2 regions of the Streptomyces sp. NPDC005648 genome follow, and region 1 is predicted to be linked to the other one. Evidence: predicted binding sites of a transcription regulator. Region 1 holds the regulator's gene; the other holds the start of a gene.
What was found. The regulator HrcA, encoded in region 1, represses chaperone genes, less so after heat shock. The targets are predictions, from matches to a motif close to TTNGCACTCNGNNNNNCNGAGTGCNAA.

Region 2: groES (co-chaperone GroES) is a predicted target of HrcA. The motif match lies at 4,228-4,254, and genes of this name have one in related genera.

The regions. Positions count from the first base shown of each region.
Region 1 is NZ_JBEXCS010000026.1:28,598-35,624, reverse strand. Features, by position in the region: gene ABZT17_RS17415 (VOC family protein) at 11-403, opposite strand; gene ABZT17_RS17410 (16S rRNA (uracil(1498)-N(3))-methyltransferase) at 424-1,173, opposite strand; gene ABZT17_RS17405 (nitronate monooxygenase) at 1,170-2,246, opposite strand; gene dnaJ (molecular chaperone DnaJ) at 2,537-3,673, opposite strand; gene hrcA (heat-inducible transcriptional repressor HrcA) at 3,674-4,690, opposite strand; gene ABZT17_RS17390 (MBL fold metallo-hydrolase) at 4,843-5,574, shown strand; gene ABZT17_RS17385 (DUF3097 domain-containing protein) at 5,618-6,433, shown strand; gene ABZT17_RS17380 (Uma2 family endonuclease) at 6,411-6,989, opposite strand.
Region 2 is NZ_JBEXCS010000002.1:83,160-90,186, forward strand. Features, by position in the region: gene ABZT17_RS01780 (RNA polymerase sigma factor) at 1-1,127, shown strand, start outside; gene ABZT17_RS01785 (methyltransferase domain-containing protein) at 1,148-2,347, opposite strand; gene ABZT17_RS01790 (polysaccharide deacetylase family protein) at 2,438-3,367, shown strand; gene ABZT17_RS01795 (polysaccharide deacetylase family protein) at 3,364-4,185, shown strand; gene groES (co-chaperone GroES) at 4,401-4,709, shown strand; gene groL (chaperonin GroEL) at 4,831-6,456, shown strand; gene ABZT17_RS01810 (ester cyclase) at 6,522-7,027, opposite strand, start outside.

The DNA of each region.
Region 1 (7,027 bases):
CCCCCACAGGTCAGCCCCGCAGCAGCAACCACTCCTGCAGTTCGACCAAGTTGCCCTCCGGGTCCTTGAGGTGGGCGACGCGCAGGCGGTCGGTCATGGGGGCGGGGGGCCGCAGGAGCGTGGCGCCCCTGGTGGTGATCTGTTCGCAGTAGGTGTCGAGGTCGTCGACGCGGAGGACCACCAGGGAGCGGTGGCCGGTGGCGGTGTCGCCGAGTTCGCCCAGTACCTCGGCCATCATCGAGCGGTCCTGGAGGGCGATGCCCGCCGAACCGGTGGCCGGGCTGAACTTCTCGTACGGCCCCTCGGTCGCGCCCGACTGGGGCTTGAGGCCGAGGACCTCGGCGTAAAACCGGTAGCAGACGGCGAAATCGCTGACGAGGAGCCGTACTTGGGCGAGTTCCATGGTCTTCCCCCGTGGAGCGGTCAGGACCAGCGGCCGGTGCGGCCGAGGAGCAGGGCGGTCGCCGCGGTGCCGGCCGTCGATGTACGCAGCACGCTACGCCCCAGCCGGTAGGCCTTCGCGCCGGCCTCGGCGAACAGCTCCAACTCCTCCGGCGAGACGCCTCCTTCGGGCCCGACGACCAGCACGATCTCACCGGAGGCGGGGAGTTCGGCGGTCGCCAGCGGCTCGCTGGGGTAGTCGCGGTCCTCGTGGAGTACGGCGGCGAAGTCGGCTTTGGCGAGAAGTGCCGCAACCTGTCTGCTCGTCGCCGCGTCCGCGACCTCGGGGAAGCGCAGCCGGCGGGACTGCTTGCCGGCCTCCCGGGCCGTCGCCCGCCACTTCGACAGCGCCTTCAGTCCCCGCTCGCCCTTCCACTGCGTGATGCAGCGGGCCGCCGCCCAGGGCACGATCGCGTCGACGCCGGTCTCGGTCATCGTCTCGACGGCCAGCTCCCCGCGGTCGCCCTTGGGGAGGGCCTGGACGACGGTGATCCGGGGGGACTCCCCGGGTTCCTCGTGCGGTGACTCCAGGCCCGTGACGACGAGCCGGTCCTTGCCCTCGGCGGCCTTCACGACCCCCTCGATCCACCGTCCGCGCCCGTCCGTCAGAACCACGTCCTCGCCGGGGCGCAGCCGCTTCACCGTGACGGCGTGCCGTCCCTCGGGGCCGTCGAGCACGAACTCCGGTCCTACGCCGTCGAGTCGCTCCACCACGAACACCGGCGCGGTCATCTGTACTCCCCCTCGCTCGACAACGCTGTCCTGGCCCGGTCGATCTCCTCGACGAGCACCTCCACCAGTCGGCCGGCGGGCATCTCCCGGGCCATCCGGTGTCCCTGGCCGGCCCACAGCGCCATGCCCTGCGCGTCCCCGGCCGAGGCGGCCTTCTTGCGCAGCGGCGAGGTGAGGTGGTGGACCTCGGGGTAGGCGGCGGGGGCGTACGGGCCGTGCTCCCGCATGAAGCGGTTGACCAGGCCGCGGGCGGGGCGGCCGGAGAAGGCGCGGGTCAACTCCGTACGGGTGTAAAGGGGGTTGGTGAGGGCCTGCTTGTGGACCGCGCTCGCGCCCGACTCGGGGGTGGTCAGGAAGGCGGTGCCGAGCTGGGCGGCACCGGCGCCGGCCGCGAGGAGGGCGGCGATCTGGCTTCCGCGCATCACCCCGCCGGCGGCGACTATCGGGATGCCCACGCTCTCCCGGACCTGGGCGACGAGGGAGAGCAGCCCGATCCCGGCGCCGTCGTGCTCCGGCACGTCCCGGTGCGTGCCCTGGTGGCCGCCCGCCTCCACGCCCTGTGCGATCACCGCGTCGGCGCCGGCCCGCTCGACGGCGAGGGCCTCCTCGACCGTGGTCGCGGTCACCAGGGTGAGGGTGCCGGCGCGGCGCAGGGAGTCGATGACCTCACGACCGGGCACGCCGAAGTGGAACGACACCACCGGCACCGGGTTGTCGAGGAGCACGGCGAGCTTGGCGTCGTACCCGTCGTCCCTTCCGCTGTCCGGGTCCCCGAGTTCGGTGTCGTACCAGGAGGCCTCACCGGCGAGCTGATGGGCGTACACCTGGACCGCCGACGGGTCGACATGCTCGGGCTGCGGCATGAAGAGGTTCACGCCGAAGGGCTTGGTGGTCAGCCCCCTCAGCTGCTTGATCTCCTGGTACATCCCGTCGGCTGTCTTGTACCCGCCGGCCAGGAACCCCAGCCCGCCGGCCTCGGACACGGCCTGCGCGAGATGCGGCACGGAGACACCGCCCGCCATGGGGGCCTGCACGATCGGGTACGGAAAGAGATCGGTCAGCACGGAGGACATGACCGCATGTTGTCACGTCCTCCGAACACTTCCGAATCGGGTCGCCCTCTTGACCGAGGGCGCCTCTCACCGACCGTTGAACGCATCCTTCAACCGGGAGAACAACCCCTGCTGTCCCGGCTGACCGTGTCCGCCCAGGGGCCGACCCCCGAACCCCCAGCAGCCAGCCCACCTCGCGTCACCGACCGTTGAACGCGTCCTTCAACCGGGAGAACAACCCCTGCTGTCCCGGCTGACCGTGTCTACCCGGGGGCCGACCCCCGGACCCCCAGCAGCCAGCCCAGCTCACGTCACCGACCGTTGAACGCGTCCTTCAACCGGGAGAACAGCCCCTGCTGTCCCGGCTGGAACTGGCCCTGCGGGCGCTCCTCGCCGCGTAGCTTCGACAGTTCTCGCAGGAGTCGTTCCTGTTCGGGGTCGAGCTTGGTCGGGGTCTGGACCTCGACGTGGACGATCAGGTCGCCCCGGCCGCCGCCGCGCAGATGCGTGACGCCCCGGCCGTGCAGCGGGATCGACTGGCCGGACTGGGTGCCGGGCCTGATGTCGACCTCCTCCATGCCGTCCAGGGTCTCCAGCGGCACCTTGGTGCCGAGGGACGCCGCGGTCATCGGGATGGTGACCGTGCAGTGCAGGTCGTCGCCGCGCCGCTGGAAGGTGCTGTGCGGGAGCTCGTGGATCTCGACGTACAGATCACCGGCGGGCCCGCCGCCGGGGCCGACCTCGCCCTCGCCCGCGAGCTGGATCCGGGTGCCGTTGTCGACGCCGGCCGGGATCTTCACGGTCAGGGTGCGGCGGGAGCGGACCCGGCCGTCACCGGCGCACTCCGGGCACGGGGTGGGGACCACGGTCCCGAAGCCCTGGCACTGCGGGCAGGGACGCGAGGTCATGACCTGGCCCAGGAAGGACCGGGTGACCTGCGACACCTCACCGCGACCGCGGCACATGTCACACGTCTGGGCGGAGGTACCCGGCGCCGCGCCCTCACCGTTGCAGGTGGTGCAGACGATCGCCGTGTCGACCTGGATGTCCTTCGTGGTGCCGAAGGCCGCCTCGTCGAGCTCGATCTCCAGCCGGATCATGGCGTCCTGGCCGCGCCGGGTGCGCGAGCGCGGGCCGCGCTGCGACGCCGTACCGAAGAACGCGTCCATGATGTCCGAGAAGTTCCCGAACCCACCGGCCCCGAAGCCGCCCGCGCCTCCGCCGCCCGCCTGCGAGAGGGGGTCGCCGCCGAGGTCGTAGACCTGCTTCTTCTGCGGGTCCGAGAGCACCTCGTAAGCGGCGTTGATCTCCTTGAACCGCTCCTGGGTCTTCGGATCCGGGTTGACGTCCGGGTGCAGCTCGCGCGCGAGCCGCCGGAAGGCCTTCTTGATCTCTTCCTGCGACGCGTCGCGGCGCACGCCGAGAACGGCGTAGTAGTCCGTGGCCACTTACGACTCCGCCAGGATCTGTCCGACGTACCGTGCCACCGCTCGTACCGCTCCCATCGTTCCCGGGTAATCCATGCGGGTCGGTCCGACCACGCCGAGCTTGGCGACTGCCTCGCCGCCCGAACCGTAGCCGACCGACACCACGGAAGTTGAGTTGAGTCCCTCGTAGGCGTTCTCGTGCCCGATGCGCACCGTCATGCCCGAATCCCCCGCCTCGCCAAGCAACTTGAGGAGCACGACCTGCTCCTCCAGCGCCTCCAGGACGGGGCGGATGGTGAGGGGGAAGTCATGTCCGAAGCGGGTCAGATTGGCGGTGCCGCCGATCATCAGCCGCTCCTCGTTCTCCTCGACCAGTGTCTCCAGAAGAGTGGAGAGCACCGTCGAGACCGTACCCCGGTCCTCGGCGTCGAAGCCCTCGGGCAGGTCTTCCACGAGCCGGGGGACGTCCGTGAAGCGCCGTCCCGCGACCTTGCTGTTCAGCCGCGCCCGCAGGTCCGCGAGCGAGGCCTCCCCGAAGGGCGCCGGGCAGTCGACCATGCGCTGCTCGACCCGCCCGGTGTCCGTGATCAGCACGAGCATCACGCGCGCGGGTGCGAGCGAGAGCAGTTCCACGTGCCGGACGGTGGACCGGGTCAGCGAGGGGTACTGCACGACGGCCACCTGCCGGGTGAGCTGCGCGAGCAGCCGCACGGTCCGGGCCACGACGTCGTCGAGGTCGACGGCGCCGTCGAGGAAGTTCTGGATGGCCCGCCGCTCGGGCGCGGTCATCGGCTTGACGCCCGCGAGCTTGTCGACGAACAGCCGGTAGCCCTTGTCGGTCGGGATCCGCCCCGCGCTGGTGTGCGGCTGGGCGATGAAACCCTCGTCCTCCAGGACCGCCATGTCGTTGCGGACCGTGGCCGGGGAGACGCCGAGGTTGTGCCGCTCGGTCAGGGCCTTCGACCCGACCGGCTCCTCGGTGCCGACATAGTCCTGGACGATGGCGCGCAGTACCTGGAGCCGTCGTTCACTCAGCATCGCGCACACCTCCAGAAAGTCGTCCCCTGGGCGCTTTGCCTGGCACTCCTCCCTTTCGAGTGCCAGCGTTCCCCGGCCCAGTGTACGGCTGTGGGGTACACCCGGGGCAAGGTCGGCCCCCGTTGACACGGTCGTACGGCTAGCGTCGCCGTATGACGGTGACTTGGGAAGAGCTCGGGTGGGAGCGGGTGGCGTCCGGTGTCGGGCGGTGCCGGCTGCCCGGCTGGGACTGCACGGCGGGGCTGGTCGTCGGGGGCGGCACCGCGCTGGTGATCGACGCGGGGTCGAGCCTGGCGGAGGGCGCGCGGCTGCGGACGGCGGCGGAGGGACTCGCCGGCCTGCGTGTGACCCATCTCGCGCTCACCCACCCCCATTTCGACCACGTTTTCGGTGCGGCGGCGTTCACGGGCGCGGAGGTGTACGGCCCTGTCGGCATGGGCGCCCTGTTCGCCACCCGGCACGCGCGCGAGGAGCTGCGCGAGGACGCGGTGCGGGAGGGGCTGGACGCGCGGCTCGCCGAGGAGGCGGTGGCCTCCCTGCTCGCGCCCCGCCATCAGGTCTCCGGCGAGTGGACCCTCGACCTGGGCGGCGGCCGGCAGGTCCTGCTGGCGAACGTCGGCCCCGGCCACACCGCCCACGACCTCGCGGTCCTGGTCCCCGGCTCGCCGGAGGTGGTCTTCTGCGGCGACCTGGTCGAGGAGTCGGGCGAACCGCAGGCGGGCCCGGACGCCGTACCCTCGCACTGGCCGGCCGCCCTGGACCGGCTGCTCGACCTGGGCGGCGAGGACGCGGTGTACGTGCCCGGTCACGGAGCGGTGGTGGACGCGGGGTTCGTACGGGCCCAGCGGGACGCCCTGGCGGCGCGTTTCGGCGTGTCGCGCTGATCGCTGCCGCGTCGGGGCCTCGGTTTCTCCTATCGTCATCCGAATGCGCCAGTACTCCGCCGATCTGACCCCTCCCTGGAAGAAGCCGAAGGCCGTCCCCGAGGTGCCGGCGGAGCCCGGTCTGGTGGTCGAGGAGCCCGGCACCGGTTTCTGCGGCGCGGTGATCCGCTGCGAGGCGGGCACGGTGACCCTGGAGGACCGCTTCGGCAAGCACCGGGTGTTCCCCCTGGAGCCGCGGGGCTTCCTGCTGGAGGGCCGGGTGGTGACCCTCGTACGGCCGACGGGCGCCGCTCCGGTACGTCCCTCCCGTACGGCCTCCGGTTCGGTCGCCGTGCCCGGCGCTCGCGCGCGGGTGGCCCGCGCCGGGCGCATCTATGTCGAGGGCCGGCACGACGCCGAACTCGTCGAGAAGGTGTGGGGCGACGACCTGCGCATCGAGGGCGTGGTGGTGGAGTACCTGGAGGGCGTGGACGACCTGCCGTCGATCGTGGCGCAGTTCGCACCGGGCCCGGACGCCCGCCTCGGTGTCCTGGTGGACCATCTCGTGCCCGGCACCAAGGAGTGGCGGATCGCGCAGTCGGTGACGAGCGAGCACGCGCTGGTCGTCGGCCACCCGTACATCGACATCTGGGAGGCCGTGAAGCCGTCGGCCCTCGGGATCGAGGCCTGGCCGCGGGTGCCGCACGGGCAGGACTGGAAGACGGGGGTGTGCCGGGCGCTGGGCTGGCCGTCGGACAACACCGGGGCGGTGTGGCAGGCGATCCTGAAGCGGGTGGGGTCCTACAAGGACCTGGAGCCGGAGCTGCTGGGGCGGGTGGAGGAACTGATCGACTTCGTCACGGGTAGCGGTGGGGCCTGATGTTGGGGAGGGTTCCGAAGTCGCTCGTGGCCAGTTCGATTCCGAGCAGATCCAGCGACACGGGGTCACCGAACTTGGTGATCTGCTGTGTCAGGTAGTTGGCGTCCTCGCCGTCGCCCTCGGGCCTCGTCAGTAGGACGCACTGCGCCATGATCGGGTCGAGAATGAGATACGCAGGCACCTTGCCCGCCGCGTAGATCGACCTCTTGACCACGTAGTCCTGATGGACGCTGGACTTGGAGACCACCTCGACAACCATGGTGACCAGCTGGGACGGCAACAGATGCCCCGAAGCAGGTAGCACGTCCGGCGCCGCCAGGAGCAGATCCGGGATGGGCACACTCTCCTCGCCGACGATGTCAACATCCTGGGTCTGGATGGGATACCAGCGGTCCATGGGAATCTGCCGCAGCGTGTGCATCACGATCAGGTTGTGCACCAGGTCTGGGCTGGCCATCATCACGATTACCCCCCGAAGAAGCTCAGCCTTGACGCCCTCGGGAGGCTCGAATGTGTCGAGGTAATTGGCCAATCCACGCTCGTCCACAGCGGTCATCTCCATGGCCTCCCATCCGCCGCGTCCTTTTGGCGGCA
Region 2 (7,027 bases), on a different contig from region 1:
CCCTGGTCGCCGCCCTCGAACAGTGGCCCCGGGACGGCGTCCCCGACAACCCGGGAGCCTGGCTGACGGCCACGGCCCGGCACCGTGCCGTCGACCTGATCCGCCGCCGGGACAACTACGCCCGCAAGCTCCAGGAGATCGGCCGCACCCTCGACACCACCGCGCCCCCCGAGGAGCCCGCCGACCCCGACGACATCGACGACGACCTCCTCCGTCTGGTCTTCACGGCCTGCCACCCGGTGCTGTCGCCCGAGGCCCGGATCGCCCTCACCCTCCGCCTCCTCGGCGGCCTGACGACGACCGAGATCGCCCGGGCCTTCCTCACCCCCGAGCCGACGATCGCCCAGCGCATCGTCCGCGCCAAACGGACCCTGGCCACCCAGAACGTCGCCTTCGAGGTGCCGTACGGCCCCGAGCGCGAGGCCCGCCTCGGTTCCGTCCTCGACGTCATCTACCTCATCTTCAACGAGGGTTACGCCGCCACCGCCGGCGACGACTGGCTGCGCCCCGGGCTCTGCGAGGACGCCCTCCGCCTGGCCCGCGTCCTGTCCTCCCTGATGCCGAAGGAACCGGAAGTCCACGCCCTGACCTCCCTGCTGGAGTTCCAGGCGTCCCGCTCCGCCGCCCGCACCGGCCCGAGCGGCGAACCCGTCCTCCTCAAGGACCAGAACCGCCGCCGCTGGAACCGCATGCTCATCGCCCGAGGCATCACCGCCCTCCACCGCGCCGACGCGACGGCCACCGGCGCCCCGGGCCCGTACGCCCTCCAGGCCGCCATCGCCGCCTGCCACGCCCACGCGTACACCTACGAGGAGACCGACTGGCGGACCATCGCGGCCCTGTACGGCCTGCTCGCCGCCCGAGCGCCCTCCCCGGTCGTCGAACTCAACCGCGCGGTCGCCGTCTCCATGGCCGAGGGCCCGGCCGAGGGACTGGCCATCGTCGACGCCCTCGCCTCCGAACCGGCCCTGCGCGACTACCACTTGCTCCCCAGCGTCCGCGGCGACCTCCTCGCCCGCCTGGGACGTTCGGCGGAGGCGCGGGAGGAGTTCGTACGGGCGGCGGGGCTGGCGCGCAACGAGCGCGAGCGTGAGCTGCTGCTGGGGCGGGCGGACGGGCTGTCGTAGGGCGAAGGGAGTCCGGTCGGCTACACGGGTCGTCCGATCAGCATCGTCGGTGCCCCCGCCACCCGCGTCAGGAACACCGTCGCCGAGTTGCGGCCCACCGGCTTCACCTTCTTCCGCAGCTCCTCCGGCTCGACCGCCGAGCCCCGCTTCTTCACGGTCAGGATCCCGACCTCCCGCTCTCGTAGCAGCGCCTTCAACTTCTTTATGTTGAAGGGGAGTTGGTCGCTGATCTCATAGGCGGTGGCGTACGGGGAGTCGTGGAGCGCGTCGGAGGTGACGTAGGCGATGGTGGGGTCGATCAGCCCGCCGTCCACCTCCTCGGCCGCCTCGGCGACCAGATGCGCGCGGATGACGGCACCGTCGGGCTCGTACAGGTACCGCCCGACGGGACGGACCCGGGGGTCGGGCAGCCCGCGGGAGAGGAGGGTGCGCGGGCCGGGCAGCAGGGTGGCCCGCACGGAAGCGGCCCGACCCGAGGTGGTCCGCACCGGTCCCGTTCCCGCCGCCGTCCCGAACCACAGCACCGCCTCCTTCACATCCCCGCCGTCCGAGATCCACTCGGCCCCGGCGTCGTCCGGCACGGCCTCGTGCGGGATGCCGGGGGCGACCTTGAGGGCGGCGACGAGGGACGCCTCGCGGGCGGCCCCGACGGCCCAGGACAGGGGCGGTGAGTAGGCCTCCGGGTCGAAGACGCGACCGCGTCCGCCGCGCCGGGCCGGGTCCACGAACACGGCGTCGTAACCGGCCGTGTCCACCTCCGTGACGTCGGCCTCCCGGACCTCGATGAGGTCGCCGAGCCCGAGCGCCCCGGCGTTGGCGCGCGCCGCGGCCGCCGTCACCGGGTCCCGGTCGACGGCGAGGACGCGGATGCCCGCCCGGGCGAGCGCGATGGCGTCACCGCCGATCCCGCAGCACAGGTCGGCCAGGGAGGTGACGCCCATCGACTTCAGACGCTCGGCCCGGTACGCCGCCACACTCGCCCGTGTCGACTGCTCGACCCCGTTCGGGGTGAAGAACATCCGCCCGGCGTCCTCGGCCCCGAACTTCGCCTCCGCGCGCTGCCGCAGCCGGGCCTGGCCGAGGGCCGCCGAGACCAGTTCGGCGGGGTGCTCGCGGCGCAGCCGGGTGGCGACGGCGAGTTCGTCGGCGGGGGCCGTCCCGCGGACCTCGTCGAGGAGGGCGCGGCCTTCGGGGGTGAGGAGGGGGGCGAGGTCGTTCACCGGGTCATTGTGGGCCAGGCGGGCGACGGTGCGCCTGTCGCCGAGGTGTTGGACCAGGGTCGGGGCCGGGGTCTGCGAGGATCCGGCACCATGCGAGCAGTAGGACAAAACGATAAAAACGGGGTGTCGTTGAGGCTGCGGGTGCGCGGCGGGGTCGCCGTGCTCGCCGTCGCCGCCGTGGCCTCCGGCTGCGCCCAGGGCCCGGACCCCCAGGTGCCCCCCGCGCACGGCCAGCAGCCCCTCAGGGCGGCCCCGGCGCGCGCCCTCCACTCGTACGCGACGAAGCTGCACGCGACGTATATGGCCCGCGCGGCGGCGGCGCGGCGCTGGGGTCTGAAGCAGGTGCCGCTGACGGCGCCCGCGCCTCCGCTCCACAAGCCGCGGATCGAGGCGCGCAAGGGCTTCGAGGTCGACGACCAGGAGGAGCTGGATCTCCCGCCGGTCTTCACCACCGTGCCCACCCGGCAGAAGGTCGTCTTCCTCACCATCGACGACGGCGCCGAGAAGGACCCGGCGTTCCTGCGGATGATGAGCCAGCTGAAGATCCCGTACACCGCCTTCCTGAGCAACTTCCTGATCAAGGACGACTACCCCTACTTCCGCAAGATGCGGTCCGAAGGCGTCACCCTCAACAACCACACCCTCACCCATCCCTATCTGCCGGGGCTCTCGTACGGGCAGCAGCGGCGCGAGATCTGCGGCATGCAGGACGTGATGGAGAAGCAGTTCGGCAAGCGGCCGACCGTCTTCCGGCCGCCCTTCGGCAACTACAACCAGGACACGCTCCGGGCCGCCAGATCCTGCGGCATCAAGTACGCGCCGATCTGGGACGAGGAGGTCTTCGTCGACCACTGGGAGTACCGCGAGGACGACCAGGACCTGCACCCCGGCGACATCGTGCTCACCCACTTCCGTGGCCGCGACGAGTGGAAGGGCACGATGGTCGACGACATGCGCCGGTTCCTGAACAGGGTCACGGCCGAGGGGTACGCGGTGGCCCGCCTGGAGGACTACCTGTGAACCGCGGGCGCCTGGCGGCCGGTGTCCTGGCGCTCGCCGTCCTGCTCACCGGCTGCGCCCAGTCCGTCGACCCCATCGAACGGCTGGGCATGAAGGCGGCCCAGCGGGTGCACCCGTACGACCCCAGGGGCACGGCACGGCCGCCGTACCGCCGCTGGGGCCTGGTGGCACCGCTGGCCCCCGCGCCGAGACCGAGACGGGTGCCGGGCCTCGGGGGCGCTTCGCTCCACCCGGGCCCGATCCCGGTGGTCTCCCGGGTCCCCACCCGCGACAAGGTGGTCTTCCTGACCTACGACGACGGAGCCGAACGGGACCGCCGCTTCGTCGACATGGTCCGCGAACTCCGGCTCCCGGTCAGCATGTTCCTCACCGACAGCGTGGTCGGACCGGGCTACGGCCACTTCGCGCGTCTGCGGTCGGTGGGCGCGTCGATCCAGAACCACACCCTCGACCACACCGCCCTGCGCGGCCTGCCGTATGCCGGCCAGCGCGCCGAGATCTGCGGCCAGCAGCGGAAACTCCACGTCCGCTTCGGCATCCGCCCCCGCCTCTTCCGCCCCCCGTACGGCGCCTACGACACCACCACCCTGCGCGCCGCGGCCGACTGCGGGGTCTCCGCGCTGGTCCTGTGGCGCGCGTCGATGGACACCGGCGAGCCGGCGTTCACCACGGGCGGGCGACAGCTGCGAGCCGGCGACATCGTCTCGGTGGCCTCGGGCGAGTCGACACAGCCGTCCCTGATCGACCGGACGCGGCGGCTGCTGAGGGAGGCGCAGGGGCGGGGGCTGACGGTGGGGCGGCTGGAGGACTATCTGTAGCGGCACGCGCCACGGGATCTTCGGCGGCGCGCACCGCCGGGATTAGCAGTCCGCTTGACCGAGTGCTAATCGCAGTCATAGTCTCGGCTCTGGCACTCCCCACTGGAGAGTGCCAACTACGCGACGGGCAGGTCCGGCACCCGCGACGACGGATCCACCTGGTCGCCACCTCAGACAGTTAACCCCGTGAGATCTCCGAAGGGGGAGGTCGGATCGTGACGACCACCAGCTCCAAGGTTGCCATCAAGCCGCTTGAGGACCGCATCGTGGTCCAGCCGCTCGACGCGGAGCAGACCACCGCCTCTGGCCTGGTCATCCCGGACACCGCGAAGGAGAAGCCCCAGGAGGGCGTCGTCCTCGCCGTGGGCCCGGGCCGCTTCGAGAACGGCGAGCGCCTGCCGCTCGACGTCAAGACCGGCGACATCGTGCTGTACAGCAAGTACGGCGGCACCGAGGTGAAGTACAACGGCGAGGAGTACCTCGTCCTCTCGGCTCGCGACGTGCTCGCGATCATCGAGAAGTAATCCACCTCAAGCACTTTTCTCGCTTGTGAGCTGCGCCCCGGGTTCCCGCGTCCTTATGAAGCCGGGCCTCCGGGGCGCAGTTCGTTTCACCCACGTTTTCCGAGAGGGCTGAACCGCTCCCATGGCGAAGATCCTGAAGTTCGACGAGGACGCCCGTCGCGCCCTCGAGCGCGGCGTCAACAAGCTGGCCGACACGGTCAAGGTGACGATCGGCCCCAAGGGCCGCAACGTCGTCATCGACAAGAAGTTCGGCGCCCCCACCATCACCAACGACGGCGTCACCATCGCCCGTGAGGTCGAGGTCGAGGACCCGTACGAGAACCTCGGCGCGCAGCTGGTGAAGGAGGTGGCGACCAAGACCAACGACATCGCGGGTGACGGCACCACCACCGCCACCGTGCTCGCCCAGGCGCTGGTCCGCGAGGGCCTGAAGAACGTCGCCGCGGGTGCCTCCCCGGCGCTGCTGAAGAAGGGCATCGACGCGGCCGTGGCCGCGGTCTCCGAGGAGCTCCTCGCGACCGCCCGCCCCATCGACGAGAAGTCCGACATCGCCGCCGTGGCTGCGCTGTCCGCCCAGGACCAGCAGGTCGGCGAGCTCATCGCCGAGGCGATGGACAAGGTCGGCAAGGACGGTGTCATCACCGTCGAGGAGTCCAACACCTTCGGTCTGGAGCTGGACTTCACCGAGGGCATGGCCTTCGACAAGGGCTACCTGTCCCCGTACTTCGTCACCGACCAGGAGCGTATGGAGGCCGTCCTCGACGAGCCGTACATCCTGATCAACCAGGGCAAGATCTCCTCGATCGCCGACCTGCTGCCGCTGCTCGAGAAGGTCATCCAGTCCGGCGCCTCGAAGCCGCTGCTGATCATCGCCGAGGACGTCGAGGGCGAGGCCCTCTCCACCCTGGTCGTCAACAAGATCCGCGGCACCTTCAACGCGGTCGCGGTCAAGGCCCCCGGCTTCGGCGACCGCCGCAAGGCGATGCTGCAGGACATGGCGGTCCTCACCGGTGCCACGGTCATCTCCGAGGAGGTCGGCCTCAAGCTCGACCAGGTCGGCCTGGACGTGCTGGGCTCCGCCCGCCGCGTGACCATCACCAAGGACGACACCACCATCGTCGACGGCGCCGGCGACTCCGCCGACGTCGTGGGCCGCGTCGCCCAGATCAAGGCCGAGATCGAGAACACGGACTCCGACTGGGACCGCGAGAAGCTCCAGGAGCGTCTCGCGAAGCTGGCCGGCGGCGTGTGCGTCATCAAGGTCGGCGCCGCCACCGAGGTGGAGCTGAAGGAGAAGAAGCACCGTCTGGAGGACGCCATCTCCGCGACCCGCGCCGCGGTCGAGGAGGGCATCGTCTCCGGTGGTGGCTCCGCGCTCGTCCACGCCGTGAAGGTCCTCGAGGACAACCTCGGCCGCACCGGCGACGAGGCCACCGGTGTCGCCGTGGTCCGCAAGGCCGCCGTCGAGCCGCTGCGCTGGATCGCCGAGAACGCCGGCCTGGAGGGCTACGTCATCACCTCCAAGGTCGCCGAGCTCGACAAGGGCCAGGGCTTCAACGCCGCCACCGGCGAGTACGGCGACCTGGTCAAGGCCGGCGTCATCGACCCGGTCAAGGTCACCCGCTCCGCCCTGGAGAACGCCGCCTCCATCGCCTCCCTCCTCCTGACGACCGAGACCCTGGTCGTGGAGAAGAAGGAAGAGGAGGAGCCGGCCGCCGCCGGTCACGGCCACGGTCACACGCACTGACGCGACGCAACAGGAGAGGCCCGGCACCCTGCAGACAAGGGGTGCCGGGCCTCCGCGCATCCCCCTCAGCGTTCCAGCGCGTCGAGCACGCCCAACTGGGCCATCAGCCCCAGCCGGTCGTACTCCCACCAGGCCTCGACGATCTTCCCGTGCTCGCCGAACCGGTGCGTGGTGTTGCCGGTCATGGAGACCTTCGCCCCGCTGGGCGGCAGTCCCATGAACTCACCCGTGTGGGTGCCGCTCCACACCCACCGCGTGGACACCCGGTCGCCCTGGGCGATCTGGTCCTCGATCGCGAACTCGAAGTCGAACCCGGAGCGCCACATCCCCACCTCGCGCCGCAGGGCGTCCATCCCCATGGTGTCCTGCTCGTTCGCCGGGTCGTGGTCGTGGTAGTTCTCCGCGATCAGCCCGTCGAGCGGCGGCAGTTCGCCCGCGACGGCGATCGTCCCGAAGAACCGCCGCGCCGTGTCCGCGTTCAGCCCCTCGTCCCGTACGACGTCCAGATCGGTGAACGTCGGCATCTCGTCGCAGAGGGCCACCATCTCCCGGAAGATCTTGTCCGTCTCGG